Regions from separate parts of the Bacillus smithii genome, predicted to be linked through region 2. Evidence: a T-box and tRNA genes for the amino acid it is inferred to sense, from the RefSeq annotation. Region 2 holds a T-box; the other holds one or more tRNA genes.

Region 1 (15,855 bases), 1.5 Mb from region 2:
ATGCCTTTCATGCGCGCTTTTCTGCAACGGGCAAAGAATACCGCTATCGACTGTATACCACTCCCCACCGCGATCCTTTAAAGAGGTTTTATGCCTATCATTTCCCTCATTCATTAAATATAGAGGCGATGGAAGAGGCAGCTCGTTATTTAACGGGAACGCACGATTTTACGAGCTTCTGTTCAGCTAAGACGGAGGTCAAGGATAAAGTACGAACCATCCGCAAAATAGCGATTGTCCAAGAAGGGGAGGAGATTGTTTTTCAGCTGGTCGGAAACGGTTTTTTGTACAATATGGTCAGGATTATCGTCGGCACTCTTTTGGAATGTGGGACAGGAAAACGATCTCCAGGAGAAATCCCTGAAATCTTAGAAGCGAAGGACAGATCGAAAGCCGGGAAAACCGTTCCGCCAGAGGGATTGTATTTATGGAACGTATTCTATGACAACTAATCCAGGCGTAACATTTTCTTGACATTGCTTTTAGAAACCTTTATCATAGATACGGTATGTTATTTAGCCCCACGATAAGCCCCGGAAACTTATTCGTGTTTTTAAATAAATCATATGAAACGACTTTGATTATATGGGAGGGTAAAAAACATGCGTACGACGTATATGGCGAAAGCAAATGAAATCGAACGTAAATGGTACGTTGTAGACGCCGAAGGCCAAACTTTGGGACGTCTTGCAAGTGAAGTAGCATCTATTTTGCGCGGTAAGCATAAACCAACTTACACACCGAATGTTGATACTGGTGACCACGTAATTATTATTAATGCGGAAAAAATTGAATTAACTGGCAAAAAATTAACGGACAAAATTTATTATCGCCACTCTCAACATCCAGGCGGATTAAAAGCTCGTACAGCTTTAGAAATGCGGACGAACTATCCTGAGAAAATGCTTGAATTAGCCGTTAAAGGAATGCTTCCAAAAGGCTCCCTTGGACGTCAAATGTTTAAAAAATTGCATGTCTATGCTGGTCCGGAACATCCACATCAAGCGCAAAAACCGGAAAATTATGAACTTCGCGGATAATTGAAAGAGGAGGGTATTAATTTGGCACAAGTTCAATATTACGGAACAGGTCGTCGTAAAAGCTCAGTTGCTCGCGTTCGTTTAGTTCCTGGCGATGGACGTATCGTCATTAACGGCCGCGATGTTGAAAATTATATTCCATTTGCAGCTTTACGTGAAGTGATTAAACAACCTTTAGTGATTACAGAAACGCTTGGAAATTATGATGTATTAGTAAACGTAAAAGGCGGCGGTTATACTGGTCAAGCAGGCGCTATTCGCCACGGAATCGCTCGTGCGCTGCTTCAAGCTGATCCGGAATATCGTCAACCACTAAAACGTGCAGGACTCTTGACTCGCGATGCACGCATGAAAGAACGTAAGAAGTATGGTCTCAAAGGCGCTCGTCGTGCACCACAATTCTCAAAACGTTAATTGTACGTATCAAAGGCTCTCAATCTTTATGGTTGGGGGTCTTTTTTATGTGCGCCCGGCATGTACATGAACTATAGGGTGTAAGTCCCGAACCCCGAAGACAGAAGTAGAGGTTAGCCAAGAGCAAGGGTGTCCGTGGTGACGCGGAATCTGAAGGAAGCTGGAGGCAAAACACCGGTCCGAGGAACACGAACCTCATATAAGGCTAGGTATGATTGAGTGAGTTTGCATAACAAAACAAAGCTCTTTCTGTCGAAGGTCATATCGAGTAAATGAGGCGGATAGATGGTGTGAAAGTGCATGTACTTACCCGGGGAGGTCTGGCGGATATGTGAAGTACTCTTCATAACCTACTTAGTGATAAGTAGCTGAACCGTCAGAAGTCAGCAGAGGTCATAGTATTAGTTGGTCTAGAACAACTAAGAAGGACCGAACAATTAAGAGAGAATAGCCCTTGGTATTCAGTGAGTCATGATGAACACAGAAAACGTAGTACCTCACTTGAGGGAGGAAGCGGTGAATCCCGTGGGAGACCTCTTGGAGGGTGGAGTGACCACTGGCATAAAGAGAACAGCTATTCACGGAAGTTATAAAGACTTGCGTCAATTATCTTAATTGAACCGCCGTATACGGAACCGTACGTACGGTGGTGTGAGAGGACGGGAGTTAATCGCTCCCTCCTACTCGATTTAGAAGAAATTGTATTCACTCTAGATGGCAGTAATGATCCTCCCTTCTACGCCAAGATAACAAGCATCGTATAGTTTCTTTTTTTTGTCGAAAAATAGGACAAAGGAGGATTCTATCGATGACTGTTATTACTTCCTTTACAGAACGATTGCGAAAAAAGGAAATTCAACTTGAACGAAGTCTGTTAAAGGAACTTTCTATCCAAAATTTGCAAAACAGCATTCGAATGTACTTTGGCACGATCCATCTTTTTGGAAATGTTTTGATGGATGATCCGGGATTTGAGGATGCTTGTTTCGATGTGGGGATCGAATCCTACTTATTAGGAGGAAGGTACAGCAAATTTGGATTTTATGGTGAAGACACCAATGTGGTGAAAAATAGATGTCAGCATGAAATCGAGTATTTGACGGATACGTTATATCATTTTTGGCTGTATTGGTGGAAAATCGGCGTGGCTGATAACGTCGATGAATCCACTTTCTACAATTGCAGCCAGTTTGTTGATTACTGGTGGAATGAAGGATACTCCCAGGGAAAGAAACGGTTAAAACTTCGGCTTCATTAACTCGGTCATAGAAAATGGCCTTCGAGTTGGTCTAAAATCCCCCCTTGTCCCATATGTTAAAAAGTAGAGAGAACAAGGAGGGGGCGCTCTATGCACCGGAGATTAAAGTGGGGAGTTTATATATTAGGCTGTGTGCTCATTTTTTTACTAATCCAGTTTAAATTTTTAGAAAACCACTCATGGAAGCCTTGGAATTTGCCGTTATCGGGAAAAATCATTTATTTGGATCCTGGGCATGGCGGTCCCGACGGCGGCGCTACAAAAGACGGTACGCAGGAAAAAGACATTGCTTTAAATGTAGCCAAAAAGGTGAGAGATTATTTACAACAGCAGGGAGCGCTCGTCGTGCTGACACGAGAAAAGGATAAGGACTTAGCAAACCAAGACACGAGCGGACTAAGCCGACGCAAAACAGAAGATTTGAAAAAAAGACTGGATCTCATTAATAAATCGGATGCCGACCTTTTTATAAGCATTCATTTAAATTCTATCCCTTCCCCGCAATGGAGAGGAGCCCAGACGTTTTTTTCCCCGCATTATAAAGAAAATCAAAAAGTCGCAAAATTAATCCAAGACGAACTAGTTTTAAACTTGGAAAACACCAATCGTTTAGCGAAAGCCATTGACCATGTATATATTTTAAGATATGCGAAAAAGCCAGGAGCTTTAGTGGAAATCGGCTTTTTATCCAATCATGATGAAAGAGAACAATTAAAAACGGATGACTATCAGGAAAAAGTGGCAGCGTCCATTTATAAAGGAGTTTTAAGATACTTTACCGAATAGCCGGAGGAGGAGAATCCAATGGCTTTTTATTTTGACCTTTCTGCTTTCCACTTAGAGAATCATAAAGCGAAGGCGGCGATAATTGCGGATGGTGGAAAGTACATTAAGGTAAACGGCCATACGGGAAGATAGACATAGTAGCGAAGTTTTATGGATTGTCTGAATATATGCTATACTATTGAAAAGGAATGAAAAGGAAGGTGTAGAGCGTGATTAGCGAACAAGAAGTGCGGGAGTTGCTAAAAAAGGTGCAAGATCCATTTTTACATAAAACGTTGGAAGAGACCAATGGAATTATGGAAGTCAAAATAAAAGAAGAAAAGAAACATGTAAGTGTGAAGGTGGCTATTTCCAAAACGGGAACCTCTGAGCAATTACAGCTTCAAATGGAAATTGTCAATCTACTGAAAAATGCCGGGGCAGAAACGGTTGGGATTCGCTTTGCGGAACTCCCGAAAGAGGTGCTGGAAAAATTCAAAGGGCAAGCAGGGGATTCCGGACATGATTTGCTTTCTCCTTCTAGTAAAACGGAGTTCATTGCCATCGCGAGCGGTAAAGGGGGAGTAGGTAAGTCCACGGTATCGGTTAATTTAGCCGTTGCGCTGGCCCGCCTCGGCAAAAAGGTCGGACTTGTTGATGCCGATATTTATGGATTTAGTGTTCCGGATATGATGGGGATCACTCATCGCCCGCTCGTCAAAGGCAATAAGATTATACCTGTGGAGCGATTTGGGGTCAAAGTCATTTCAATGGGATTCTTTGTAGAGGATAATGCGCCTGTCATTTGGCGGGGGCCGATGCTAGGGAAAATGCTCAACAACTTCTTTAAAGAAGTGGAGTGGGGAGAACTGGATTATTTGATTTTGGATTTACCTCCGGGAACAGGAGATGTGGCATTGGATGTTCATACGATGATTCCACACAGTAAAGAAATTATCGTATCGACTCCTCATCCGACAGCAGCCTTTGTAGCGGCCAGAGCAGGAGCAATGGCTTTAAGGACCGAGCATGAAATACTTGGTGTCATTGAGAACATGTCTTACTTTGAAAGTAAAAAAACGGGCGAAAGAGAATATATTTTCGGCAAAGGCGGCGGCGAAAAGCTGGCCGAGGAATTGCAGACCGATCTTTTTGGCCAAATTCCGCTTCAACAGCCTGACTGGAATGAAGCAGATTTTGCTCCGTCAGTCTATTCAGAAGATCATCCGATCGGAAAAATTTACATGGATATTGCAAAGAAAGTGGATCAAAAACTGGTCAGCCAAAATTAAGCGAGAAAAGCCGGCAACTTCGGGGCCGGCTTTTTTCTATGGACTAAACTTTTGGCCGCCGCTCGTTGTTTGGTTTTGCTGATCGTTTTTGCCGCTGAGCTGATCATTAGCTTCTTTCACCAGCAAATCCGCTACTTTCTTTTTATATAAAGGGCTCTCAAACGTCTCGAGCATGATTTTTTGAAGGTGCTGTCTGAAATCTTTGCTTTTTAAAAGCTTCATGACTTCTTGTTCATAGGACGGATCTTTTAAAATATCCAGCATCATCGTTTGGTACTCAGGGTCTTTCATTAAACTTTTTAATAACTTTTCGTTTTCTGTTTTTACGCCATTCGCAAAAGAATTTGAAAAGTTAGGGTCTTGAAAAGACTTTTCCCAAAATTTTTTGCCTTTTTCCGATGTTAGTGTTTGTTCGATCGTTTTTGTGATTTCCGGTTGCTCCATTATTAAATTTTTATTCAAATCTTTATCTTTCAATACCTCTTTTATGGCTTTTTTGCCGTCATCGGTTTTCAATATGTCAATGACCATTCTTTTCGTCTCATCATAATTCATGCGGCTGCTAATTTGTTCATCGCCAGAACAGGCCGTTAATAAAAAAAATACGAGAAGAAGAGGCCGTACAATTCTCATGAAAAAAAGCTCCTTTCTAAGAACTTTCTTATCGTTAGGATAATCTAAGGGCCAAAATTTATTCTTTGGGAAGGATTTATCAACTGGATTTTTTGCTCCTCTGTTGGTAAAATCAATACAATACTGGAAAAATGGGGGAACTCGGCGTGACGATTCGAAATTGGGTTCGTTTTTTTATACATACGCTGTTTATTGGGGGAATAACGGCCGGAATTATGGGGTTTATAATTCGTTGGGATGAGTTTGCTCCTTTGTTTCAAAAAGGGGATGTTCTTAACATTTTCTCGGTATTTATATGGCTTGTCGGTGTAGGATTCACGTTTAGTGTTATCAGCCAAATGGGGTATTTTGCCTATTTGACCATTCATCAATTCGGACTGCGCATGTTTCGTTCCAATTCTCTTTGGAATGCTGTTCAAATGATTTTAGTGGCGTTTGTATTGTTTGATTTGGTGTATTTTCGCTTTCAAGCTTTTGCGGATAAAGGAGAATCACTTATCCCTTATTTTGGATTGGCGGCTTTTTTATTGTCCTTTGCGATTGTGGTCGCTTGGATCAAAACAAAACAATCCAATAAAAAAATGTTTGCTTCTGCTCTCTTTTTTATGGTAGTGGCCACCGTTCTGGAATGGCTGCCGGTTTTAACGGTGAATGAAAAAAGCTGGCTGTATTTAATGCTGTTTGCTCTCCTGTTCTGCAATGCTTACCAGCTTCTTATGCTGCCTAAATACATTGAGAGATCCCAAGAAGAGATCTCCCGAAAAAAGAAGGCTATCGTCTATCCGCCAAATGAAAAAAATCACCCTGCCGCAAAAGGAAAATAGTGAATTTTCTTAAAATAAAAAGAACGAGCGGATGTTTACTGACGTTTGTTCGTAGCACCGATAAAAAGGAATGGCTTCCTTTTGGATGAAGGAAGCCAAACCTGTCGTTTACCCGCAAATGCCATATGTATATTCGGAGCTTTTTCCAATGCTCCCGCTAATTTTTAAAGTCTAATGAATGCTGTTCATATTTTTTCCTCTTTCTCTTTTCTTTTCAGCGGTTCTGTTTATTCTCCTGTTTTATTTCTATTATCTTCCGATTTCAGACAGTTTGTTGAAGGTGCTAATGAAGAATTAAGGGATTAATGTAGTATCGACATTGCCGTTTGCAATCATTTCCGAAATGGTCACAAATTTTCCTTTATGCTGAAGTGTCTTGAGGATTAAAGGCAAAGCTTTTTTGGTTTGTTTAGCGGAATCGGAAGCATGAAGCAAAATGATATCACCGTTTTTCGCCTTTGAAACATTTTTGACAATATGATCTACTCCGGGATTTTTCCAATCTTCAGAGTTAACGCTCCAATGAACAATCGTGAATCCGAATTGATCGGCTGTTTTAATCACTCTCTTGTCGAAGTGGCCGGTCGGTGTACGGAATAAATGAACATTTTTCAACTGAAGTTTTTTAAATGTTTCTTTCGTTTTTAAAAATTCCTTTTTCAATTCTTCATCTTCCAAGGCGGTATAATCTTTGTAACTGTAACCTAACATTCCAATTTCGTATCCATGATCGGCTATTTTTTTGACTAAATCGGGATGTCTTTCTGCCCAAGAACCTGAAAGAAAAAAAGTGGCCGCCTTCACTTTGTTTTTAATTAAGGTATTGATAATCGGCTCTGCTCTTTCATCTCCCCAGCCGATATCAAACGTTAAAGCAATTCCTTTTTCGCCTCTGTAGATCGCTTGAGGACCTTCTTTTCCCGCCAAAACAGGAATATGGAGTATATTTTGAGTAAACAATAATAATGCAGTAAAAAATGAAATAATAACAATCAATAATGTTTGTTTCACTCTTTTATCCTTTATCACATACCAAAAATTCATTTTCGGCCCTCCACTAGACAAGTCTTTGCTTCTATTTGTATGACGGCCTTGCAAACGTTAGAACCAGTTCCCGGGTTTTTTCGCAGCGCATGAGACACTTATCAAAAGGAGTGACCTACATGATCGGAATACTAATAAATGAAAAGGAAAAAGAAGAGATCTATTATTTGTTGAAAAGGGAAATGGACGAAATTCTGTTTGATCTTAATGATCACAGAATTGATCATGTTGTGAAAAGGGCGATGAAGGAGAGGTATAACATTTTATTCAATTTATTTAAGAGAGTTGCGAGTCATCATGAATGTATGAAATATTTAAGAGTAGGAAAAAGAACCAAAAGCAGAGAATAAATTTTTTTTTAAAAAAAGATGTTGACACTCCATCATTATGCTGATATATTATTACTTGTCCTTGATGGACAGCATTAAACAAGAAAAAGTTATTGACATTCCCTTAGTGGGATGTTATAATAGAAAAGTCGCTCGTTAAAAACAGGCGGCAGACATGGATCCTTGAAAACTGAACAAAACGAAGCGTAAGCCAATGTTTCAATCGAAACAAGCCAAGTCAAATTTCTTTTTGGAGAGTTTGATCCTGGCTCAGGACGAACGCTGGCGGCGTGCCTAATACATGCAAGTCGAGCGGACTTTCAAGAAGCTTGCTTTTTGAAAGTTAGCGGCGGACGGGTGAGTAACACGTGGGCAACCTGCCTGCAAGACGGGGATAACTCCGGGAAACCGGGGCTAATACCGGATAATATCTTCCTTCGCATGAAGGAAGGTTGAAAGGCGGCGCAAGCTGCCGCTTGCAGATGGGCCCGCGGCGCATTAGCTAGTTGGTGAGGTAACGGCTCACCAAGGCGACGATGCGTAGCCGACCTGAGAGGGTGATCGGCCACACTGGGACTGAGACACGGCCCAGACTCCTACGGGAGGCAGCAGTAGGGAATCTTCCGCAATGGACGAAAGTCTGACGGAGCAACGCCGCGTGAGCGAAGAAGGTCTTCGGATCGTAAAGCTCTGTTGTCAGGGAAGAACAAGTACCGTTCGAACAGGGCGGTACCTTGACGGTACCTGACCAGAAAGCCACGGCTAACTACGTGCCAGCAGCCGCGGTAATACGTAGGTGGCAAGCGTTGTCCGGAATTATTGGGCGTAAAGCGCGCGCAGGCGGTCTCTTAAGTCTGATGTGAAAGCCCACGGCTCAACCGTGGAGGGTCATTGGAAACTGGGAGACTTGAGTGCAGAAGAGGAGAGCGGAATTCCACGTGTAGCGGTGAAATGCGTAGAGATGTGGAGGAACACCAGTGGCGAAGGCGGCTCTCTGGTCTGTAACTGACGCTGAGGCGCGAAAGCGTGGGGAGCGAACAGGATTAGATACCCTGGTAGTCCACGCCGTAAACGATGAGTGCTAAGTGTTAGAGGGCTTCCACCCTTTAGTGCTGCAGCTAACGCATTAAGCACTCCGCCTGGGGAGTACGGCCGCAAGGCTGAAACTCAAAGGAATTGACGGGGGCCCGCACAAGCGGTGGAGCATGTGGTTTAATTCGAAGCAACGCGAAGAACCTTACCAGGTCTTGACATCCTTCGCTACCTCTAGAGATAGAGGGTTCCCCTTCGGGGGACGGAGTGACAGGTGGTGCATGGTTGTCGTCAGCTCGTGTCGTGAGATGTTGGGTTAAGTCCCGCAACGAGCGCAACCCTTGACCTTAGTTGCCAGCATTCAGTTGGGCACTCTAAGGTGACTGCCGGTGACAAACCGGAGGAAGGTGGGGATGACGTCAAATCATCATGCCCCTTATGACCTGGGCTACACACGTGCTACAATGGATGGTACAAAGGGTCGCGAAACCGCGAGGTGGAGCTAATCCCAAAAAACCATTCTCAGTTCGGATTGCAGGCTGCAACTCGCCTGCATGAAGCCGGAATCGCTAGTAATCGCGGATCAGCATGCCGCGGTGAATACGTTCCCGGGCCTTGTACACACCGCCCGTCACACCACGAGAGTTTGCAACACCCGAAGTCGGTGAGGTAACCCTTACGGGAGCCAGCCGCCGAAGGTGGGGCAGATGATTGGGGTGAAGTCGTAACAAGGTAGCCGTATCGGAAGGTGCGGCTGGATCACCTCCTTTCTAAGGAAGAAGAAAAGCAGAGGCGACTGTTCAGGTGCGACAAGCACAAGACAGCTTGCGAGGAGGTAGTATTTCAACCACCGCAGCAAGATGGATTGTGACCTCGAGCACCTAGGAGCCGGAGCTGGACAGATATCAATTGTACGCTTTCGTTTTGTTCAGTTTTGAAGGATTTCATCCTTCCAAGTTGTTCCTTGAAAACTAGATAGAAAAAAGAAGCAGCATAAACCGAGTATCGCCATCTAGGATAAAACCAACATGGTTAAGTTAGAAAGGGCGCACGGTGGATGCCTTGGCACTAGGAGCCGATGAAGGACGGGACTAACTCCGAAAAGCTCCGGGGAGCTGTACGTAAGCGTTGATCCGGAGATTTCCGAATGGGGAAACCCGCTGCCCGTAATGGGGCAGCATCCTTGCCTGAATCCATAGGGTAAGGAAGGCAACCCGGGGAACTGAAACATCTAAGTACCCGGAGGAAGAGAAAGCAACAGCGATTCCCTGAGTAGCGGCGAGCGAAACGGGAACAGCCCAAACCAGAAGGCTTGCCTTCTGGGGTTGTAGGACACCAATGGTGGAGTCACAAAGGAACGAGGTAGACGAAGAGGTCTGGAAAGGCCCGTCAGAGAAGGTAACAACCCTGTAGTCGAAACTTCGTTCCCTCCCTGGTGGATCCTGAGTACGGCGGGACACGAGGAATCCCGTCGGAAGCTGGGAGGACCATCTCCCAAGGCTAAATACTCCCTAGTGACCGATAGTGAACCAGTACCGTGAGGGAAAGGTGAAAAGCACCCCGGGAGGGGAGTGAAAGAGAACCTGAAACCGTGTGCCTACAAGTAGTCAGAGCCCGTTTACGGGTGATGGCGTGCCTTTTGTAGAATGAACCGGCGAGTTGCGATCTCATGCGAGGTTAAGTCGGAAAGACGGAGCCGCAGCGAAAGCGAGTCTGAACAGGGCGCATGAGTATGGGGTCGCAGACCCGAAACCAGGTGATCTACCCATGTCCAGGGTGAAGGTGAGGTAACACTTACTGGAGGCCCGAACCCACGCACGTTGAAAAGTGCGGGGATGAGGTGTGGGTAGGGGTGAAATTCCAATCGAACTTGGAGATAGCTGGTTCTCTCCGAAATAGCTTTAGGGCTAGCCTCAAGGAAAGAGTCTTGGAGGTAGAGCACTGTTTGGACTAGGGGCCCTCATCGGGTTACCGAATTCAGACAAACTCCGAATGCCAGCGACTTATCCTTGGGAGTCAGACTGCGAGTGATAAGATCCGTGGTCAAAAGGGAAACAGCCCAGACCGCCAGCTAAGGTCCCAAAGTATACGTTAAGTGGAAAAGGATGTGGAATTGCTTAGACAACCAGGATGTTGGCTTAGAAGCAGCCACCATTTAAAGAGTGCGTAATAGCTCACTGGTCGAGTGATTCTGCGCCGAAAATGTACCGGGGCTAAACGTATCACCGAAGCTGCGGGTGGACACCTTCGGGTGTCCGCGGTAGGAGAGCGTTCTAAGGGCAGAGAAGCCAGACCGGAAGGACTGGTGGAGCGCTTAGAAGTGAGAATGCCGGTATGAGTAGCGAAAGAAGGGTGAGAATCCCTTCCACCGAATGCCTAAGGTTTCCTGAGGAAGGCTCGTCCTCTCAGGGTTAGTCGGGACCTAAGCCGAGGCCGACAGGCGTAGGCGATGGACAACAGGTTGATATTCCTGTACCACCTCTTTTCCGTTTGAGCGATGGGGGGACGCAGGAGGATAGGGTAAGCGCACTGCTGGATGTGCGTCCAAGCAGTAAGAGGGGCAGCGAGGCAAATCCCGTTGCCACTAACCTCAAGCTGTGACGGCGAGGGAAATATAGTACCGAAGTTCCTGATTCCACACTGCCAAGAAAAGCCTCTAGCGAGGAAAAAGGTGCCCGTACCGCAAACCGACACAGGTAGGCGAGGAGAGAATCCTAAGGTGTGCGAGAGAACTCTCGTTAAGGAACTCGGCAAAATGACCCCGTAACTTCGGGAGAAGGGGTGCTTTTTGGGGTGCATAGCCCCGAGAAGCCGCAGTGAATAGGCCCAGGCGACTGTTTAGCAAAAACACAGGTCTCTGCGAAGCCGTAAGGCGAAGTATAGGGGCTGACGCCTGCCCGGTGCTGGAAGGTTAAGGGGAGCGCTTAAAGCTTTGCTTGAAGGTGCGAACCGAAGCCCCAGTAAACGGCGGCCGTAACTATAACGGTCCTAAGGTAGCGAAATTCCTTGTCAGGTAAGTTCTGACCCGCACGAAAGGCGTAACGATCTGGGCACTGTCTCAACGAGAGACTCGGTGAAATTATAGTACCTGTGAAGATGCAGGTTACCCGCGACAGGACGGAAAGACCCCGTGGAGCTTTACTGCAGCCTGATATTGAATTTTGGTACAGCTTGTACAGGATAGGTAGGAGCCTTGGAAACCGGAGCGCCAGCTTCGGTGGAGGCGCCGGTGGGATACTACCCTGGCTGTACTGAAATTCTAACCCGCACCCCTGATCGGGGTGGGAGACAGTGTCAGGTGGGCAGTTTGACTGGGGCGGTCGCCTCCTAAAAGGTAACGGAGGCGCCCAAAGGTTCCCTCAGAATGGTTGGAAATCATTCGCAGAGTGCAAAGGCAGAAGGGAGCTTGACTGCGAGACCTACAAGTCGAGCAGGGACGAAAGTCGGGCTTAGTGATCCGGTGGTTCCGTATGGAAGGGCCATCGCTCAACGGATAAAAGCTACCCCGGGGATAACAGGCTTATCTCCCCCAAGAGTCCACATCGACGGGGAGGTTTGGCACCTCGATGTCGGCTCATCGCATCCTGGGGCTGTAGTCGGTCCCAAGGGTTGGGCTGTTCGCCCATTAAAGCGGTACGCGAGCTGGGTTCAGAACGTCGTGAGACAGTTCGGTCCCTATCCGTCGCGGGCGCAGGAAATTTGAGAGGAGCTGTCCTTAGTACGAGAGGACCGGGATGGACGCACCGCTGGTGTACCAGTTGTCTCGCCAGAGGCATCGCTGGGTAGCTATGTGCGGAAGGGATAAGTGCTGAAAGCATCTAAGCATGAAGCCCCCCTCAAGATGAGATTTCCCATTTCTTCGGAAAGTAAGATCCCTGAAAGATGATCAGGTAGATAGGTCCGAGGTGGAAGCGTGGTGACACGTGGAGCTGACGGATACTAATCGATCGAGGACTTAACCAAAAGAAAGCGCGAAATCGGTGAAACTGCTTCTTCTATCTAGTTTTGAAGGAATAATTTTTTCCTAAATATCCATTTGTTATTGCAATCTGCATAATTTATGTTATAATATTACCTGTCTTGAACGTCTGGTGACAATGGCGAAGAGGTCACACCCGTTCCCATCCCGAACACGGAAGTTAAGCTCTTCAGCGCCGATGGTAGTGAGGGGATTCCCCTTGCGAGAGTAGGACGTCGCCAGGCGATATCGTTCCGCAGTAGCTCAGTGGTAGAGCAATCGGCTGTTAACCGATCGGTCGTAGGTTCGAATCCTACCTGCGGAGCCATGCTTCCATAGCTCAGCAGGTAGAGCACTTCCATGGTAAGGAAGAGGTCACCGGTTCGAGCCCGGTTGGAAGCTTTCCTGTGATTTTTTTGGCCCGTTGGTCAAGTGGTTAAGACACCGCCCTTTCACGGCGGTAACACGGGTTCGAATCCCGTACGGGTCATCCTCAATGGAGGTTTAGCTCAGCTGGGAGAGCACTTGCCTTACAAGCAAGGGGTCGGCGGTTCGATCCCGTCAACCTCCACCATACTTAAACAAGCCGGCTTAGCTCAATTGGTAGAGCAACTGACTTGTAATCAGTAGGTTGTGGGTTCAAGTCCTACAGCCGGCACCAGCAGCGGAGGGGTAGCGAAGTGGCTAAACGCGGCGGACTGTAAATCCGCTCCCTCAGGGTTCGGCGGTTCGAATCCGTCCCCCTCCACCATTTAATTTTGAATAGTTTTTGTATCGTTGGATATCCTAATAATGTTCATTCATCATTGGGCTATAGCCAAGCGGTAAGGCAACGGACTTTGACTCCGTCATGCGCTGGTTCGAATCCAGCTAGCCCAGCCATTATTGTTGATCCTTTTGAAGGATTTTTTTATTGTTTTTTGATGAGCCATTAGCTCAGTAGGTAGAGCATCTGACTTTTAATCAGAGGGTCGGAGGTTCGAATCCTCCATGGCTCATTGTTTTGTATTTGCGGAAGTAGTTTAGTGGTAGAACACCACCTTCCCAAGGTGGGGGTCGCGGGTTCGAGTCCCGTCTTCCGCTCTATTTGCCGGAAGATATGGGGCCTTAGCTCAGCTGGGAGAGTGCCTGCATCGCACGCAGGAGGTCAGCGGTTCGATCCCGCTAGGCTCCATTTTCAGTTCAGATAGGAAGCTTACGTTTTTTGCCTTAAACCGTTAGGTTTGAGGCTTTTTCTATTTGGATCAGCTCTAGATACATTATCATTTGATTCTTAATTTAAGTAGGAAGAAAATGTTTCTAATTTTAAGACAAAATAATGATATTCTTGATTTTAATCTAATAGACTTTCGTTTGGACGAACTTTCGCATTGCGGATGTTGTTTACAAACAAAATTGTTCGAAGAGTGGGAAAGATTCTGCTGTACTTGAAATTCAAAAAATCTCTTCCAAATATAAAGCGGCCATAGCAGCGGTTGCATTTATGTCCATTTCATAGACAGCAGCCTCCTGCATACGAGGTTGCTGCGTTTATTTTGGACTTTTAGATTCATACAGATTCAAAAGCTGATCCAGCTTTACACTTAATGCAAGCACTTCATCATTTGCAAAAGAAGTTTTCATTGCCTGGGAAATCATTTCAACTCGGCAGTTTTCAATTTGAAGAAGCAAGTCATGTTCTGTTGTTGACATTGTCTATCACCGCTTTTGCTGATTTTTATTATTATCATATCCGTTTTCAAAAATGTGCAAACTTGATTAGGTCAATATTTGTTATGATGGAAGAGAAGATTTTTGAAACTTTCTTTTTCGTTGATTCGTATTTATATATTGCCGCTGGAGCGGGGGTACAAGTGAATGGATGTTTTTATTAGAAAAAAAATAAGGCAAGTGCTTAAGGGCGATCAGAACGCATTTGGAGAGATTGTGGAAATTTATAAAGATAAAGTGTATCAGCTTTGTTATCGGATGCTGGGAAATCGGCATGAGTCAGAAGATGTAGCACAAGAAGCGTTTTTACGTGCTTATCTCAACATTCGACGGTATGATGAAAATCGAAAATTTTCAACCTGGCTGTATCGAATTACGACCAATCTTTGCATTGATCGAATAAGAAAGAAAAAACCGGACTACCATTTAGATGCAGATATAGAAGGATCTGAAAATTTAACGCTGTATTCGCAAATTGCTTCATCCAGCCACCTGCCGGAGCAAGAAGTAGAACATATGGAATTACAAGAGTCGATTCAGCAAGCGATTTTAAAGCTTCCTGAAAAATACAGAGCGGTCATAATATTAAAATACATGGAAGAATTATCTGTCGAAGAAATCGCAGGAATATTGGATATGCCGGTTGGGACGGTAAAAACAAGATTACATAGGGGCCGAGAAGCTCTTCGAAAACATTTGCGCAAATTATAGCGAGGGGATGAGCTACAAGATGAACGCAGACTGCCAAAAAGAAATAACGCGCTATATGCATGAGTATTTAGATGGTGAACTGCCAAAAGAACAAGTTGTCAAACTAAGGGAACATTTGGAGCAATGCCAAGATTGCCATCAGCATTTTCAAGAATTGAAACAGTCTATTATGTTTGTGAGGGGTCTTTCCAATAGCGTGAAAGCTCCTGAGCATTTTACCGAAAATGTTTTATCACTGTTGCCAAAAGAAAAAAGAACGATAAAACTGCAGAGATGGTTCCATCTCCATCCATTTTTGACTGCTTGCGCTATATTTTTTGTCTTTATGATGGGGTCGTTTGTCGCTTTGTGGGAGCAAGATCAACAGTTTTCATTTACGAAGCAGCCCAATCTTGTTGTGAAAGGAAATACGGTCATTGTTCCAAAAGGGAAAACAGTGAAGGGAGATCTTGTTGTTCGGAACGGAGACATCCGAATTGAGGGAGAAGTGGATGGGGATGTTACGGTCATTAATGGTGAAAAATACATGGCGTCTGCCGGAAAAGTGACCGGGAATATAGAAGAGATTCATCAGATGTTTGAATGGCTTTGGTTTCATATGAAAGAATTGGTAGCGCAGTGAAAGGCATCTTAAGCTCTTAAAATAATTCCAATCTTGTCCCATTGTTTGATTTAAGTTCGATGTCTGAAGTATGATATAATAAATTCATTGGAAAGAGGCCCCTATACGGCTATTTTTCATTACATTATTGGAGGATGTAATATGCCGTTTTTAAGGAATTTTGATAATTTTTCAATACTGGATTATTTATCCAATATTATAGATATTTTGCTTGTTTGGTTTG
Region 2 (15,855 bases):
ATCAAAAATAATTGCTTTTTTCAACTTCCTCTTTCCTACCCTTCTTTTCAATGTATTTAAATGAAGCTTAGGGGAATGACCATAATACATGTTCGATGCTTCGTTCAATATCTAATTACATTTGGAGAATTTCTTGCATTATAAAAGCTAAGATGGTTTGTTTTTGGAATAATGGATTAAAACCGTCATTTCAAACTTAAATAGCGCATTTTTACCTCAGGAATAGATCACCGTTTCTGCACGGTCTAAATGTTTTTTATATCAAAAACAAAGCCCCCTTCATTAGCTTATGGGGGCTTAACAGTTGATGTAAATTTAACTATTACAAAATTTTATTATAAAATCAATATTCAAAATTATTTATTTATGTCCAATTCCCTTTTTTCTTTTAAAAGTTTTTGAAATTCTATTTCTAATTCTTTAGACGGTTCAATACTTAAGCGGCTTAGCACTTCTGAAATTTTCGTTTCGAGTAAGAGACGTTGATCTTTTTTGCTGTCTCGAGTTTTTTGTGGTTGAACATGTTTATATTGCTGAAAGGTTCCTTCAAATAATTCTATCTTTTGATTACGAATGACCAATATTCGTGTTGCGATATTCTCAATGAATCGGCGATCGTGTGAAACGAAGATCACGCTTCCTTCATATTCTTTTAGAAGTGACTCTAATGCTTCAACAGATTCTGTATCAAGAAAATTCGTCGGTTCATCTAAAATCAACGTATTAATGTCACTTAAAAATAGTTTTGCTAGTGCCACTTTTACTCGCTCTCCGCCACTCAAAACCCTTACAGGCTTATAAACATCTTCATTGAAAAAATGCATTCTTGCAAGGACCGTCCGAATAAGCGTTTCATCTTGCTTTGAAGAGGATTGGACATTCTCTATAATAGATTTTTCCACATTCAATATATTTAAATTTTGGCTAAAATAGCCCATTTTAACAGAAGGAGAAATCATGATGCCTGGCTCTTGGTTGACGATCTTTTTTACTAACGTCGTTTTCCCGCTTCCATTTGGACCAATAATCGCTAATTTGTCACCACCTCGAACCTGAAAATTTGCACGGCTCCAAAGCACACGTTCTCCAATCATACCCGTTACATCTGCTACACGAAAGATAATCCGATTTTTAAACGTTTCTGCATTCGGCAAGTTCATCTTAATTGGTGGGAGTTCTTTCACATTTTCTGCCTTTTCAAGTTTTTCTAATCTCGTTTGAATGGCTTTCGCTGTTTTTTGCAGTTTCTTTTGCTTTTTGGCAAAGTATGGCTTTGTCCCTCTTACTTCCGATTCACTGACTCTTTTTGGCGTCTTCGTTGCTCTTTCCGCTTTTTTCTCTTTTAATTTTAATGCTTCTTCCAACTGCTTTTTCTTTTTCACATATTTTTCATAAGCTAATTGTTCTTGATGTTTCTCTGCTTCTTTTTGTTTTACGTAATCGCTGTAGTTGCCTGCATACTCTTTTATCTTTCCTTCATTGATTTCCCATATGGTTGTACAAAGAGCATCCAAAAATTCACGATCATGCGAAACAATGATAAATGCCCCCTGCCACTCTCTCAGCTTCTTTTCTAACCATTCAATATGGTCTGTATCAAGATTTGTTGTTGGTTCGTCTGCAAGTAAAAGTCCCGGATCTTTAACAAGAGCTTTTTGAATATATTCTTGCGTCACTTCACCACCACTTTTGGTTGTATCTGTTCGTTTAAACTGCGGTAAAAGTTCACATCGAGTATGTTGAATAACGACCCCTTCTTCTGGAGAAATCTTTTTAGCCAGAATTTGAAGCAACGTCGTTTTCCCGCTGCCATTTCGACCAACTAATCCAATTCGATCATTTTGATGAATTTGCAATGGATCCGCATCTATCAATAAACGATCCTGTACATAGTGCTTTACATGGTGAGCTTTTAATAAAAGCATATCAACATCTCCTTGTACCCGAGTTTAGGAGACAAAAAAATGCCTCCTATATCCATTCAGAATAGGAGGCACAAAATCATAGGGCACACCAAAAGAAACGATCCTTTAGATCCAACCTATGAAAGTCCAATCCTATTCTGAAAAACGACAATTAAAGGTCTCATAAATGAAAATGAAGCGGAGATTTTTCTGCTAATATAGCCTTTAATTGTTGACCTTCGTGAATAGGATTAGAAAATCATTTAGTTGGTTCACCCTTCCGATCTTTTATTTTGATTACAATCTAAACGATACATTTAGAATTGTCAAATGGCAAGTGTAAATAAAAAACCTTTTTATAAATTTAAATTCAAAAAACCACCAAAAAACTCTTTCATCAACACGGTCAATCTGTTAAGCCTAACGACTTTACAGAAACAAATGTTCGTAGACAACCAATGAAAGATTATGAGAAATCAAGTTTAGCTCACTTTGAAGCTGGCTTCACAACAGGTGGCGGTTAGATAGTTCCAGCACTAATTTTCTCGGAATAGCTCCATTAGGATTTGTAACTTTGATAATGGATAAAAAAATCGTCTATCGTTTTAAAAATTTTTTGGATAGCAGAAATCATCTTTGTCAGCCGATATTTTGGATTAAGAACAACGCAGAAATAAATCCTTATCTAAGTTTACATAAAATATCGCAGAATATTTTATAATAAGCGATGATTCGGAAATTTCTCAATAGAACTTAAATTTCAGTGTTTCCCTTTCTATTATCAAGGCATCTATTTTTGATGGCATTTTTTAAACGAGAGATAAACTCCTCCAGCTTCATTTCCTTTGATTCCTCTTTTCCATATTTTCTAACATGAATGGATTGACTTTTACGTTCATGATCGCCCAGGATTAAAATATATGGAATTTTCTTCATTTGGGCTTCTCTCATTTTATAGCCGAATTTCTCATCACGCAAATCAAGTTCAACTCTTATTCCTTCCTGTTTTAATCGCAGTGTAATTTCTTCTGCATACGCTTTATGAATGTTGGATACAGTGATGACTTTTACTTGAACTGGTGACAGCCAAGTAGGGAAGGCACCTCCAAAATGTTCAATTAGAATACCGAGGAAACGGTCGATGGATCCAAAGACAGCACGATGAATCACAACTGGGTGGATTTTATTCTGCTGCTCATCTATATAAGTTAAATCAAATTTTTGAGGTAATTGAAAATCCAGCTGAACTGTGGCACATTGATGACTCCTTTTCAGAGCATCTTTAATATGAATATCAATTTTTGGCCCATAAAAAGCGCCGTCTCCTTCGTTGATCTTATATTCATAGTTAAGTTTCTTCAAAACATTCTTTAAAGCATCTTCTGCTCTATCCCATAATTCATCACTGCCCATGTAATCATCTGGTCTTGTAGAAAGCTCAATTTCATATTCAAAACCAAAAGTGCTGTAAACATAATCAATTAATTTTAATACGGATGTCATTTCTTCCTCTATTTGTTCCGGTTTTGCAAATATGTGGGCATCATCTTGACAGAATGAGCGCACCCGCAACATGCCGTTTAGTGAACCACTGAATTCGTGACGATGGACTTGCCCAAACTCTGCCATTCGAATCGGCAGGTCTCGATAGGAATGAAGCTTATCTTTATAAATAAGCATATGTCCAGGGCAATTCATTGGCTTTAAAGCAAAACTTTGATTGTCCACTTCGGAAAAATACATATTTTCTTTATAGTGATCCCAATGTCCGGAGCGCTCCCATAATCGCCGATTCATCATAATGGGCGTACGGACTTCCTTATAATCATATGAATGTTGCAGCTCTCTTAAAAAGGACTCTAATTCATTTCGAATGATTTGACCATTTGGCAAATAAAATGGCATTCCAGGTGCTTCCTCGGAAAACATAAATAATTCCAATTTATTGCCTAATTTACGATGATTTCTTTTTTGTGCTTCATCGACAAAATGAAAATAATCATCTAAATCTTTTTTTGAAGCAAAAGCTACACCATAAATACGTTGAATCATTTTATTGTTTTTATCACCACGCCAATAAATACCTGATACATGAGTTAATTTAAATGCTTTAATGAATCGAGTAGATGGCAAATGTGGTCCGCGGCACAAATCAACGAATTCCCCTTGACGATAGACTGTCACAACGTCGTCTAGTGGAATATCTTCTAGCAGTTCTAGTTTTAAAGGATCGTCGGCAAAGATTTTTTTGGCCTCTTCGCATGATATTTCTACACGTTGAATCTCAAGATTTTCCGAAGGGACGAGCGTGCGTTCTATACCCGTGGTTCCACCCAACTTCCCATCACCATTCAAAAGTGACGGCTCATTTTGCTGTAACGTAGCAACGACGGTATTGATTACTATGATTTCACCAATACTGCTCCAAGGGGGTAAGTTTTTCTGCAGCATTAGGAAGTTTCCAGCTACCCTTCCCTCTCTGTGAACCGTTAAGAAAAACTCATGTCCTTTTCATAGCATTTACTAAATTTGTCACGATTATATAGGATGATCGTTTCTTAGTCAATATACATTAAAATTGTTTGTGTTCGATTGGAAGCCTATAAATTTTACTTAAAAGAAGCGTCATCACGTTCACTTAGAAATTTTCTTACTCCGTATTTAGTGGTTATTTTCGATCGTCCATCGATGCCGCCGATCTAATTTTCTTCTTAAAACTATTTTCATGCTTCTATAAACTCATACGCTTCAGCTTCTCCGTAATGAAGGGATAACGGTTTATTTTTTTGGCCGTTACGAGCTATTGTTATGATAAAGAAATAATGAAGAATCTGAAGAAACCGGGGAAACCGCTGTGCGTAACAAAGAGAATCAAGACAACCTATTTAAAAAGAATTATCTCGTTTACTCATTCTCTTATAACGATGAAGAATATGTGACAGTCGTCAGCAGCTATACTTATGCTTTCGATATTTTAGACCGGTCCTTGTTTTTGCTGTTACACAATGTTGTCGGAAGGAACATTGAGAATATCGAATATATGGTGGCATTGACAAAGGAGAATTGAAGAAAAAGAGTATCCGCAATTCTTTACGCTTTATAATTTATCGCGCAACATTAAAGAAAAGAGTGTGATGTCTATGTCAACTACAGCTCCAATCAGTACAAAGGCAGTAAATGAACGTGCAGCACGAAAATTGCAGAGGGCGTCTGCCAGCAAAAAAACAGGTTATGTTATGAGTAGCACAATCAAACTTGTCCGGGTCGATAAAAATGATCCTTTGGTCAAAAAAATTATCAATAGTCGTTAAAATGATGAAACCTTGGCCCCGCTTCCATAGCGGGTTGTTTTGTTTTTGTGCCTTTCATGATTGGCGTAGCATCAAATGTTTTTTAACGATATGCTGTAATACTAGCGATGACCCGGCAAGATCGGCAGGATTTTTAATGGGAAAATGATCCAAATTCATTTCGCTTAGCCCCTTAAACGTTTCGCCACTTAAATGCTTCCTATACAAGTCAATCATTTTTAGCATGTATCCGCCTGCTTTCATTCATCATTTTGTTTATTATATGCTTTGTTTTCCATTTTTATCATCACAAAAAAACGGATCCGAAAGATTGGATCCACATTTTAATTATGAAAATATGTATGAATCACCACTTCCATCGTAAGTGGCGATTCATTTTTACCGTATACAATTTACCAGATTTTTAGGTTTTTCGTTTTGAACACCGGCTATTAAATTCGTTACGGCAAGATCAGCCATTTTCATTCTGGTCGCAGTACTGGCGCTGCCTATATGCGGAAGGGCGACGACATTCGGTAAAGTTAATAGAGGATTATCTAAAGATACGGGCTCCTCTTCAAAGACATCTAACCCTGCTCCCGCAATTCCCCCATTTTTTAAAACGTGGTACAAAGCTGTTTCATTCACAATTCCGCCTCTTGCCGTATTGATAAGGATAGCGTTCTTTTTCATCAAAGAAAGTTGTTCATAGTCGATTAAATTTTTTGTTTCGGGTGTGTAAGGAGTCATAATACAAACGAAATCCGATATTTTTAGAAGCTTTTCAAGCGGAGCATATTGAACCCCTAATTCCTCTTCTTTTTCATATTTACGCCTTCTGTTAAAATAGTAAATTTCCATGTCAAAACCTTTTGCTCTCTTCGCTAAAGCTTCTCCAATCCGTCCTAATCCGATGATACCTAAAGTGGATCCATATACATCTTGCCCTGTTAATTGCATGAGAGACCATGTTTTCCAATTCCCATTTTTTAAATAATCAGATGCCTCGATGAGACGACGTGCTGTTGCGATCAATAGGCCAAACGTTAAATCCGCTGTCGTCTCTGTTAAAACGTCCGGTGTATTAGTGACCATAATACCATGATTGGTTGCGCTGTTAATATCGATATTATTATAACCGACGGCCATATTAGCAATGATTTTAAGCCTTTTTGCTTTTCTTATGAGCGAATCATCTATATTGTCTGTTAACATGCACAATAAACCGTCAATATCTTCTATTTCATTTTTTAAAATCTCATACGGTACAGGGATGTCTTCTTTTTCCCACATTCGCACATCGCAAATAAGACTTAACCGGTTTATGAATGGTTCAGGAATTCTCCTCGTGATATAAACTTTCGGTTTCATTGACTACCTCCATCATTTCATAAAGATGTATCGTAAATTTCACAGCCTTTTTCTTTTAAGGCAATATCCATCCAGCTTCTGTCTACGGTTCCTTCTTCTATGGATTGAAAAATCTCTTTCTCTTTTTGAGACTGTGTTTTTACTTTATTCAGAATCTCTGCCGCCTCCTCTGCCGGGACCACTATGAGACCATCCTCATCTCCTACAATAAGATCTCCCGGTTGACGTTCTTTCGCAAATGAATAGAAAAAATGTTTACTTACTTATTGTTAATTCTGATATTTGTTCTTTTTTCTCTCCCATGCGTCTGAAAATCGTTGCGAGAATGGAACCGGAGATGTTATGCCAGACGCTAAAAATCGCACTAGGCACAGCCGCTATTGGCGAAAAATTAACGGTTGCAATGGCGACACCCAATCCCGAATTTTGCATTCCTACTTCCATCGCCACAGCCTTTTGTTTGGCTAAATCCATTCCGAATAGACGAGCAAGCAAAAATCCCAGCAAAAAGCCGAGCACATTATGCAAGATAACGACAGCAAAAATGAGCGGACCTGTGGTGGCCAGCTTATCGTGACTGCCTGCTACTACACCTGCTACAATCATAACGATCGCAATGGTAGATACTAGCGGCAGCGCCTTTGCACTTGCTTCCGCCTGCTTGCCAAAGAATTTCCTAATGACAAATCCGAGTGCCAATGGAATAATCACCACTTGAATAATAGAGACGAATAATGACCACATATTGATGTCTACCCACTTGCTTGCCAGTAGCAAAATAAGCAACGGAGTAACAATCGGTGCTAGAATGGTTGAAACCGATGCGATCGACACAGCGAGGGCCACATCCCCTCTTGCTAGAAACACCATCACATTCGATGCCGTTCCACTTGGACAGCATCCTACCAAGATGACGCCAACAGCCACTTCCGGCGGCAGATTTAATCCCCAGGCCAATAAGAAAGCCAATCCCGGCATGATAATGTAGTGGCACTAACACCTAACGCTACATATTTTGGCCGACGAAATACTTCTTTAAAATCAGCTGCGGATAATGTGAGTCCCATCCCGAACATGACAATTCCTAACAACGGAACGACATAGGCTCCGATCCATTTGAAATGATCTGGGAAAATATAAGCAATAATGGAAAAAAGAATAACCCAAAACGTAAAGGTTTTCCCTGCAAAAGAACTAATTTTTTCGATAAATAACATGATGATAGCCACCTCATTCTCATTTCTAGTGATTTGATAATTAGCTAGATAGTATGTTATCAGAATTTTTTATATTTTACAATTTTACTATCGATTTCTTCACTTTCGCTTTCTTAATAATAAAAAAACTGTCGCATACAAAGAACGTTTTTAGTTTTTCTGCATGCATCTCCTTTTAATCGATACAAGATTGAGGAAGGTCCAGTACATATTGTAGGTGCCTTCGGATTTATCCATTATCCCCACTTACAATTGATTATTTTAGAACAATAGCTTTATCGCAACGAATGTAGGCTGCAAAATAACTTATCGGCATTCTTCGCATTATCTCTTACGATTATGAATTTCTTTATTCCCCCTATTTTTTCAAATTCTCATTGGCAGACGAAAAACACGTTTTATTGTTCTATCCCTATAACTTTCTTTGAAATGACCGATATAAGCTATAGAAAAAGAAAAAGAAAAGGAGATTTCAACATGAATATTTTTAGAAAGTTATCTTTAAACCAATTTAAAAAACTTTCATTTGCAACAAAATCCATCGTTGCAACCACAGCACTCATCCTATTAGTCGGAACCATACTTATCCTTTCAAGTTTATCCATTCAAAACGAAGTATTGACAAAAGAAATGGAGAAGCAAGCAACGAATATTGCACAACGTTGGGGAAACGAAATTGATCCCTCTCTGGTTGAGAAAGCTGCATACGAAAAAGATTTCAATGGTAAAACCCAAAGAAAATTAACCGCTTTTTTTGACAAAATTTCGAGTGACAATCCAAATGTTGCCCAAGCATATATAATGGGAACCAAACTGAATCAAAAAAATCAATCCGCTATTATTGCGACACCCACAAATATAAAAGAAGGATTACAAAAAAACGGAATCAACGTCGGTGATTTATATGAACAACCGAAAACGATCGCTAAACCGATTAAAGAATTAAATAAAACAAAAAAAATAACCGTTTCGGATGTGTATGAAGACCAATTCGGAACTTGGGTGACCGTGCTCTATCCCATTAAAGACAGTACAGGGAACGTATGGGCGTTCTTTGGAGTAGACGTGGATGCGAGCATGGTGAAGGATGGAACGGAAAAATTTTTGCTTAACTCATTGTTGATTCTGATACCTGCCATTATCGTGATCATTCTTATTCATGTATGGGTTAGTCGCAGAAGCTTCAAACCCTTAAAACAGTTATTAACGGGGATTAACGAAATGAGAAGCGGAAATCTTGATATTCAACTTCCTACCAGAGAAGATGATTTAGGGAAAATGAATGAAGCATTCAATGAAATGGCGTCCGAATTAAAATCAATGATTGGGAAAATGAGACAAACCTCTGATACCTTATTACAATCATCCGAATTAGCATCAAAAGTTACGGAACAATCGAAAGATCACTCTGTCATCATCAGTAATAACATTAAACAAATGATCGATGGGATCCAAGTACAAGAAGTATCAGTGACAGAATCAGCAGGAGCTATCGAACAAATCGCGACTGAAATCAACACGATCGCACAATCAGCTCAAGATGTTTCTACCGTATCTAAACGTATGGAAGATTACGCAATAAATGGTCTAGACGCAATCAATGAAGTCATTTCACAAATGAGAATCATTAATGACACTGTAAAACAATCCAGTCATGTGATCACTTCGCTACAAAAACGTTCAAACGAAATTACCGGTATTCTCGAAGTCATTACCAATATTTCAAGCCAAACGAATTTATTAGCTCTTAACGCTGCGATTGAAGCGGCTCGCGCAGGCGAACACGGTAAAGGGTTTGCGGTCGTAGCGGAAGAGGTCAGAAAGTTGGCGGAAGAGTCTAACCATTCTACTGAGAAAATTGCCAAAATCATTGAGGAGATCCAAAATGAAACCAACAACGCTGTTTCCGCTATGGAGCATGGAACAGCTGAAGCAGAAAAAGGAACCGAAATTGCTCAAACAACCGGAGAACTTTTCTTTAAAATTAAAGAGATTGCAAACCAAATTTCTAGTCAAATCGAAGGTGTTTCAGTCGCATCTCAAGAGATTTCTGCCGGAACAGAAGAAGTTACGGCATCTGTCAAAGACCTTGAAGCAATTGCACAAAATAACTCAAACTTCACTCGTGAAATAGAAGAAAGCACTGGACAACAATTAGAATCCATCAATCAATTATACGAAGCTTCTAGAGAATTAAATGAGTTAGCACACGATTTGCAATCCATGATTACTAAATTTAAAGCATAATCGAGTAGGAGGGAGCGATTAACTCCCGTCCTCTCACACCACCGTACGTACGGTTCCGTATACGGCGGTTCAATTAAGATAATTGACGCAAGTCTTTATAACTTCCGTGAATAGCTGTTCTCTTTATGCCAGTGGTCACTCCACCCTCCAAGAGGTCTCCCACGGGATTCACCGCTTCCTCCCTCAAGTGAGGTACTACGTTTTCTGTGTTCATCATGACTCACTGAATACCAAGGGCTATTCTCTCTTAATTGTTCGGTCCTTCTTAGTTGTTCTAGACCAACTAATACTATGACCTCTGCTGACTTCTGACGGTTCAGCTACTTATCACTAAGTAGGTTATGAAGAGTACTTCACATATCCGCCAGACCTCCCCGGGTAAGTACATGCACTTTCACACCATCTATCCGCCTCATTTACTCGATATGACCTTCGACAGAAAGAGCTTTGTTTTGTTATGCAAACTCACTCAATCATACCTAGCCTTATATGAGGTTCGTGTTCCTCGGACCGGTGTTTTGCCTCCAGCTTCCTTCAGATTCCGCGTCACCACGGACACCCTTGCTCTTGGCTAACCTCTACTTCTGTCTTCGGGGTTCGGGACTTACACCCTATAGTTCATGTACATGCCGGGCGCACATAAAAAACCGATAGGCATATCCCCTATCGGTTTTTCGCTTCATTTGGATTCTTTTCCATTCATTATCTCTACAATATCATACTAGAAATAGAGATTTCTGATAAATATTCATGTGTTCTTTCAAAAAGGTTATATATTTGTCTACTTCTTTTATTGTCGTATATGGTGAAATGGAGAAGAATTTGTGTGCATAAACAGGTAGCCTTTTGGTCTTATCACGAACAGGAATTAATCTTTGTTTGGATGTATTGCCAAAATAGATCCTATCTCTGTCGGCGCCGATTAATTCAGCAAATCCACTATTATATTCATTAATGGCCACTACTTCGTCTTTTGTTAATTTCCCTCCTAGTTCTTCTTTCCAAAGAACTTCGTTCGGATAAAATCTAAAAGTTGTCACTGGCGCTATTTCGTTTGTCACAGCTACATTGGCAAACTCTCTTAGCAAAGATTCTCTAAAAGCTATGTTCACACGAATATAGTTGGCCAACAGTGACTGGTAGCCTTCAATCCCCATCGATAACAGTGAAGCATATATAGTAATGGCACTACCCATACGAGAACATTCCAGCGTGTAGCTTGTATGATAACTTCCATACCCTCTATTGCCGACATAAGGCGTTTCAGAAGCATCTAAGTCTACAAACCTTAAATCTTCCCTGTTTTTTAACAGAAATAAACTTGATATGTAAGGGGTTTGGCCCATTTTATGAAAATCAAAGACCATACTGTCCGCTAAATGTATACTCTTTAATTTTTGTTGGTATCTTTTTAAAACTGAAGAAACACGATCTTCGAATTTTAATGGATTCTTCACAAAATCATATTCATTAAAGAATGTGTACATTGCCCCCATAGCAGAGTCGGCATGGATATAAATGGGTTTTAAGCTGTATTTTTGCTCTAATTCGCTAGTGATAGCCTTTATACCTTCAATATCATCTATACCAAAGGTGTCTGTTGTTCCCATAGTCGCGAGGACGTAAACCGGTATTCCACCTTCAGAGATCACTTGTTCCATTTTGAGTTTCAGATCTTCTAAATTCATGGAATGGTCATCATTAACCTTCACACGTATCATGTTGTTGACACCTATACCTGTTGCTTCTGCTGCTTTATAAAGACTGTAATGAGATAATTCGGAGCAGAAACAAAATATGTTTTTAGGAACCCCCTCTTTATTCGAATCCGGGAATTGACGAGAAATCGCGATTCGTAATGAATGAAAGACGGCTCCTTGTCCTCCCCACGTTGCATATCCGGCACTTGTATTTTCGTCATACCCGACCATTTTGGACAGCATGCTCGTCACCATGACTTCCGCTTTAGCTGCACCTGACCCCTCTACATCCCAAAGGGCATTCCCATTTAACAGAACCATGACTAAGTTTCCTAAAATACTGGCTATATTCGGCAGTGGTGATACATTTGCTACATAATTGCTATTCACAAAACGGTGACCTTTTGCCAGATCAATCAGTTCCGTAATCGTTACTTCCATTGGCAATCCTTTTTTCGGTACATTGGCCTCTTTGATCACACGATTATAATAATCTTTTGTGTAATTGGGCATTTCTCCTAAAGTTAATTTGGAAGGATCTTTTAATTCATCGATTTTAGTAAAAATAGTATTGATATATTCTAAAATTTTTTTTCGTTGTTCCTCATTTCCATCAGCACTAGGAAATAATTGTTGCAGTTGATTCATGTTAGTCATTTGCAAATCCTCCGATTGTCCATTCATAATGTTAGTATCAGCGATCTATGGCGAATAACCTCGATTCAAAAACGCTCTCCCGCTCTTGTTACCAGCTGCTTGCCTGAATATGTCTCAATCTAAGAGCTGACAGCCGGTTTTAATCTCCCCTTTTCTTCATTATCCTTTTGCTTTTAGATAGCCCAATCCTTAATTTTTTAAGAAAGGGTTTGAATGAAAAAGAGGGGAGTTTTAGATTTAAAATTAGATTCGAAGCTGTCCTTTAAACCGTATGGCGCCACATTCTTTTTATCGGCTAGAAAAATAAAGAATTTAGATGGCAAAATAAATGGAATCTTAACTGCTTTAAGAAATGCATATTTCATATAGACATACAAACAGCCCCCATTCAAATGGAGGCTTCCGCACACTTATGATTAAATCAGCGATTTTTTGAGGTTTCGCAAATAACGCGAGCGAATGATTAAGAAATAGATGACTTGGGCGATGAAAAAACAAGCTAATACGATGATCATTTCTCTAGCAATAGATAAGATATAAAAACTTTGCAAAGCCATAAAAGCGAAGGCGCTATGAATACAGGCGACGACAATGGGGACAAAGAACAGCAGCGCCATTTGACGAGTGACGATTTGATTCAATTCTTGGTCGGTCAAACCGACTTTTTTAATGGTTAAATATTGTCGTCTGTCATAGTCCAAATCACTGTACAAACGGAAATATAAAAAGCTTCCTGCCGCGACGAAAAAGACTGTTCCAATCAATAAAGCTACAAATAGCATCGTTTTGTACATACTCATCTGGTTGGCATAAATAGTACCGCTGACCATCATGGAGTAAGGCCCTTTTTCATCAGGAATGGCGAAACCGTTGTTTACTAAACGATCGGCAATTCCTTCCGTTTTTTCAAACCGCTTTGTGTAATAGCCTGTGAAAGTTTCCCACTTAACAGGTTTGATTTTAGGATATAACTCATCGCTGACAACCAAGCCTTCATGAAAAAACTGAAAAGGAAAAACCGCATTTTTCGTGTACGTTAAATCTTTCCATGTTAAATTTTGCTGCGGGATCGCATATGTTTTCGTTTTCGGCTTGATTCGAAAAGAAGTTGATGATGACAAAGAGCGTGCTTTGTTCCCAGCCAGCGGTTTTTCTCGAACATCCAGCCCTGCCAACTTAGACAATTTTTTATATTGTGAAAAAGAAAGAACCGGTAACAGCTGCTCCGTTGAACGTGAAGACGATGTTTGATCAAAAGTCTTCATTTTTACGATTTTGACTGGCAATTGAAATTTTTTGTAGTGTAGATGCTTCTTTTGAAAATCCTTTTCGATCTGCTGTAAATGCTGTTGATGCACTGGTGATCGATCCAATGCAAGATAGCTGACGGCAACGGGATTATCTTTTTGAAATTGGCGATTCATTACATTCATGGATGCGAGTGTCCCAATTGCGCAAAATGCCACAGTGGAAACGATGGTGACCATAAAAAACATGCGGGCATTGTCTTTTAAACGATAAGCTAAACTTGAAATCGTAATAATATTCGTTTTTTTCCAAAAGAAAGATCGATTCTTTTGCAATAATTTTGTAATAAAAACAGAAAGTTGTGTGTAGAAAAAATAAGTTCCGACAATAGTCATTCCAATGACCGGCAATATTCGAGACATCATGTTTCCTATCGTTGTCGTTGCGGCCAAGTAATAACTAACCGTTAAAAGAATAGCTGCGAATAGCGATAAAAGTTTGGATACTTTTGGTTCTTTTTTCGGCTTTTCTCCTGCTTGGAATAGATCAATCAGTTTGTTGACTTGAACGAGTATGGTAGTGAATAAGGAAATACAGAAAAATAAAACGAAAAAGGCTCCAATCGTCAAGAACAATGCTTTTGGAGAAACGTAAAACGGCAAGGATTCCAGTCCAAACATATTCGATCCAATCATTAAAAACAATTTTCCAGTAATGAGTCCAATAATAATTCCCGTAATGATCGCGCCGATTCCAATCAGCATATTTTCCAGAAAAACCATAGAAACCAATTGTCCCTTAGTCATCCCGTGCATCATCAAAATTCCAAATTCTTTTTTACGGGATTTTAGAAAGGTACTGACAGAATAAAGTACAAATAAGAAAGAAAATACGTACATGATCATTTCCGCTGCTTTCATTAATTCCACCGCCGTTATGGCAGTGACGCCTTTTTTGATTCCAGGATGAAAAATAAACAAAGCATACACAAAGAAGATCAAAACAGAAAAGGCGCTGCTGAAAAAATAAGCGGCATACGTTCTTTTGTTTCGGGTGACATTTCTATAGACGAACTGTGGAAAGTTCACGACTGTCACCCCCTAATAAAGAAAGCATATCGATAATTTTTTGGAAAAAAGTTTGGCGGTTATCGCCGCGGTAAATTTCATTATAAAGTTGTCCATCTTTAATAAAAATCACGCGATGACAATAGCTGGCGGCCACAGCATCATGCGTCACCATCAAACAAGTAGCGCCATCCTGTTCATTGATCTTTGTCAGCATTTCCATTACATCTTTGGAAGACTTCGAATCTAAGTTTCCTGTCGGTTCATCAGCCAAAATCAAAGAAGGTTTGTGAATGATGGCACGGGCAATCGCTGTTCGCTGCTGTTGACCACCTGATATTTCATACGTTCTCTTCTTTAAAATAGATTGGATTCCTAGCTTCTCACTAACGACCTCAAGTCTTTTTTTCATTTCACGTACACTGACGCCGTCAAGGGTTAGCGGCAGTACTATATTTTCCTCAACAGTTAAAGTATCGAGCAAGTTAAAGTGTTGAAACACAAAACCAAGCTCATGTCTTCGAAACAGCGCCATCTCCTTTCGACTTAAAGTGTGGGGATTTTTCCCATTGATGAAAATTTCACCCGCTGTAGGGCGATCAATAGTGGCGATCACATTTAAAAGAGTGGTTTTCCCGCTTCCAGACGGCCCCATAATGCCAACAAATTCGCCTTTTTCAACAGAAAAATGGATATTATTTAATGCTTTATAGGCCACCTTGCCCTCATAAATTTTTTCCAAATGTTTCACTTCTAAAATCGACATTTCGAATTCACTCCCTGATCATTGGTATCTTCATTTTATCGAGAAACCCGCTTTCTCACCATTTCGTAAGATTACAGTTGACTTACAGTTTTGTAAGGTTTCTGATTGCTAGAAGAGAATTCGAACCGTCGTTCCTTGACCCACTTTCGATTCTATTTCAATACGGTGGCCCAATTTTTCACAAATTTGTTTCGCTAAATGGAGACCCATTCCCGTGGATTCTTGGAAATGACGACCATTTTCGCCAGTGAAATATGGTTCGAAAACACGGGGCAAATCGCTTTCGGGTATTCCCACCCCTTCATCTTGTATTTCCAAAATGATATGACGGCCCTGTTTCAATCCGCGAAAATATACTTTTCGATTTTCATGAATCGTATATTTTACA

What was found. A T-box is a leader RNA that pairs with one kind of tRNA and senses whether it is charged. The one in region 2 lies ahead of thrS (threonine--tRNA ligase), so its partner is inferred to be a tRNA-Thr.
Region 1: it has a tRNA-Thr gene. The T-box ahead of thrS (threonine--tRNA ligase) is inferred to sense a tRNA for this amino acid. The anticodon was not compared.

What each region holds. Positions count from the first base shown of each region.
Region 1 is NZ_CP012024.1:156,070-171,924, forward strand. It holds gene truA (tRNA pseudouridine(38-40) synthase TruA) at 1-452, shown strand, start outside; gene rplM (50S ribosomal protein L13) at 603-1,040, shown strand; gene rpsI (30S ribosomal protein S9) at 1,062-1,454, shown strand; gene BSM4216_RS00820 (DUF2521 family protein) at 2,263-2,712, shown strand; gene cwlD (N-acetylmuramoyl-L-alanine amidase CwlD) at 2,803-3,498, shown strand; gene BSM4216_RS00830 (Mrp/NBP35 family ATP-binding protein) at 3,708-4,769, shown strand; gene gerD (spore germination lipoprotein GerD) at 4,806-5,402, opposite strand; gene BSM4216_RS00840 (KinB-signaling pathway activation protein) at 5,549-6,226, shown strand; gene pdaB (polysaccharide deacetylase family sporulation protein PdaB) at 6,521-7,270, opposite strand; gene BSM4216_RS00850 (hypothetical protein) at 7,390-7,620, shown strand; rRNA gene BSM4216_RS00855 (16S ribosomal RNA) at 7,847-9,401, shown strand; rRNA gene BSM4216_RS00860 (23S ribosomal RNA) at 9,662-12,594, shown strand; rRNA gene rrf (5S ribosomal RNA) at 12,719-12,834, shown strand; tRNA gene BSM4216_RS00870 (tRNA-Asn) at 12,843-12,917, shown strand; tRNA gene BSM4216_RS00875 (tRNA-Thr) at 12,919-12,991, shown strand; tRNA gene BSM4216_RS00880 (tRNA-Glu) at 13,008-13,079, shown strand; tRNA gene BSM4216_RS00885 (tRNA-Val) at 13,088-13,163, shown strand; tRNA gene BSM4216_RS00890 (tRNA-Thr) at 13,175-13,250, shown strand; tRNA gene BSM4216_RS00895 (tRNA-Tyr) at 13,256-13,340, shown strand; tRNA gene BSM4216_RS00900 (tRNA-Gln) at 13,397-13,471, shown strand; tRNA gene BSM4216_RS00905 (tRNA-Lys) at 13,515-13,587, shown strand; tRNA gene BSM4216_RS00910 (tRNA-Gly) at 13,601-13,672, shown strand; tRNA gene BSM4216_RS00915 (tRNA-Ala) at 13,691-13,763, shown strand; gene BSM4216_RS15960 (aspartyl-phosphate phosphatase Spo0E family protein) at 14,120-14,281, opposite strand; gene sigW (RNA polymerase sigma factor SigW) at 14,447-15,010, shown strand; gene BSM4216_RS00930 (anti-sigma factor family protein) at 15,030-15,632, shown strand; gene cdaA (diadenylate cyclase CdaA) at 15,774-15,855, shown strand, end outside.
Region 2 is NZ_CP012024.1:1,644,922-1,660,776, reverse strand. It holds gene BSM4216_RS07810 (Vga family ABC-F type ribosomal protection protein) at 357-1,925, opposite strand; partial or broken gene thrS (threonine--tRNA ligase) at 2,658-4,220, opposite strand; T-box leader at 4,200-4,428, opposite strand; gene BSM4216_RS07800 (hypothetical protein) at 4,759-4,971, shown strand; gene BSM4216_RS07795 (2-hydroxyacid dehydrogenase) at 5,594-6,565, opposite strand; gene BSM4216_RS16710 (RraA family protein) at 6,583-6,747, opposite strand; partial or broken gene BSM4216_RS07790 (bile acid:sodium symporter family protein) at 6,821-7,782, opposite strand; partial or broken gene BSM4216_RS17320 (HAMP domain-containing protein) at 8,122-9,087, shown strand; gene BSM4216_RS17315 (methyl-accepting chemotaxis protein) at 9,061-10,029, shown strand; gene BSM4216_RS07780 (pyridoxal phosphate-dependent decarboxylase family protein) at 10,746-12,377, opposite strand; gene BSM4216_RS07775 (ABC transporter permease) at 12,803-14,722, opposite strand; gene BSM4216_RS07770 (ABC transporter ATP-binding protein) at 14,697-15,467, opposite strand; gene BSM4216_RS07765 (sensor histidine kinase) at 15,576-15,855, opposite strand, start outside.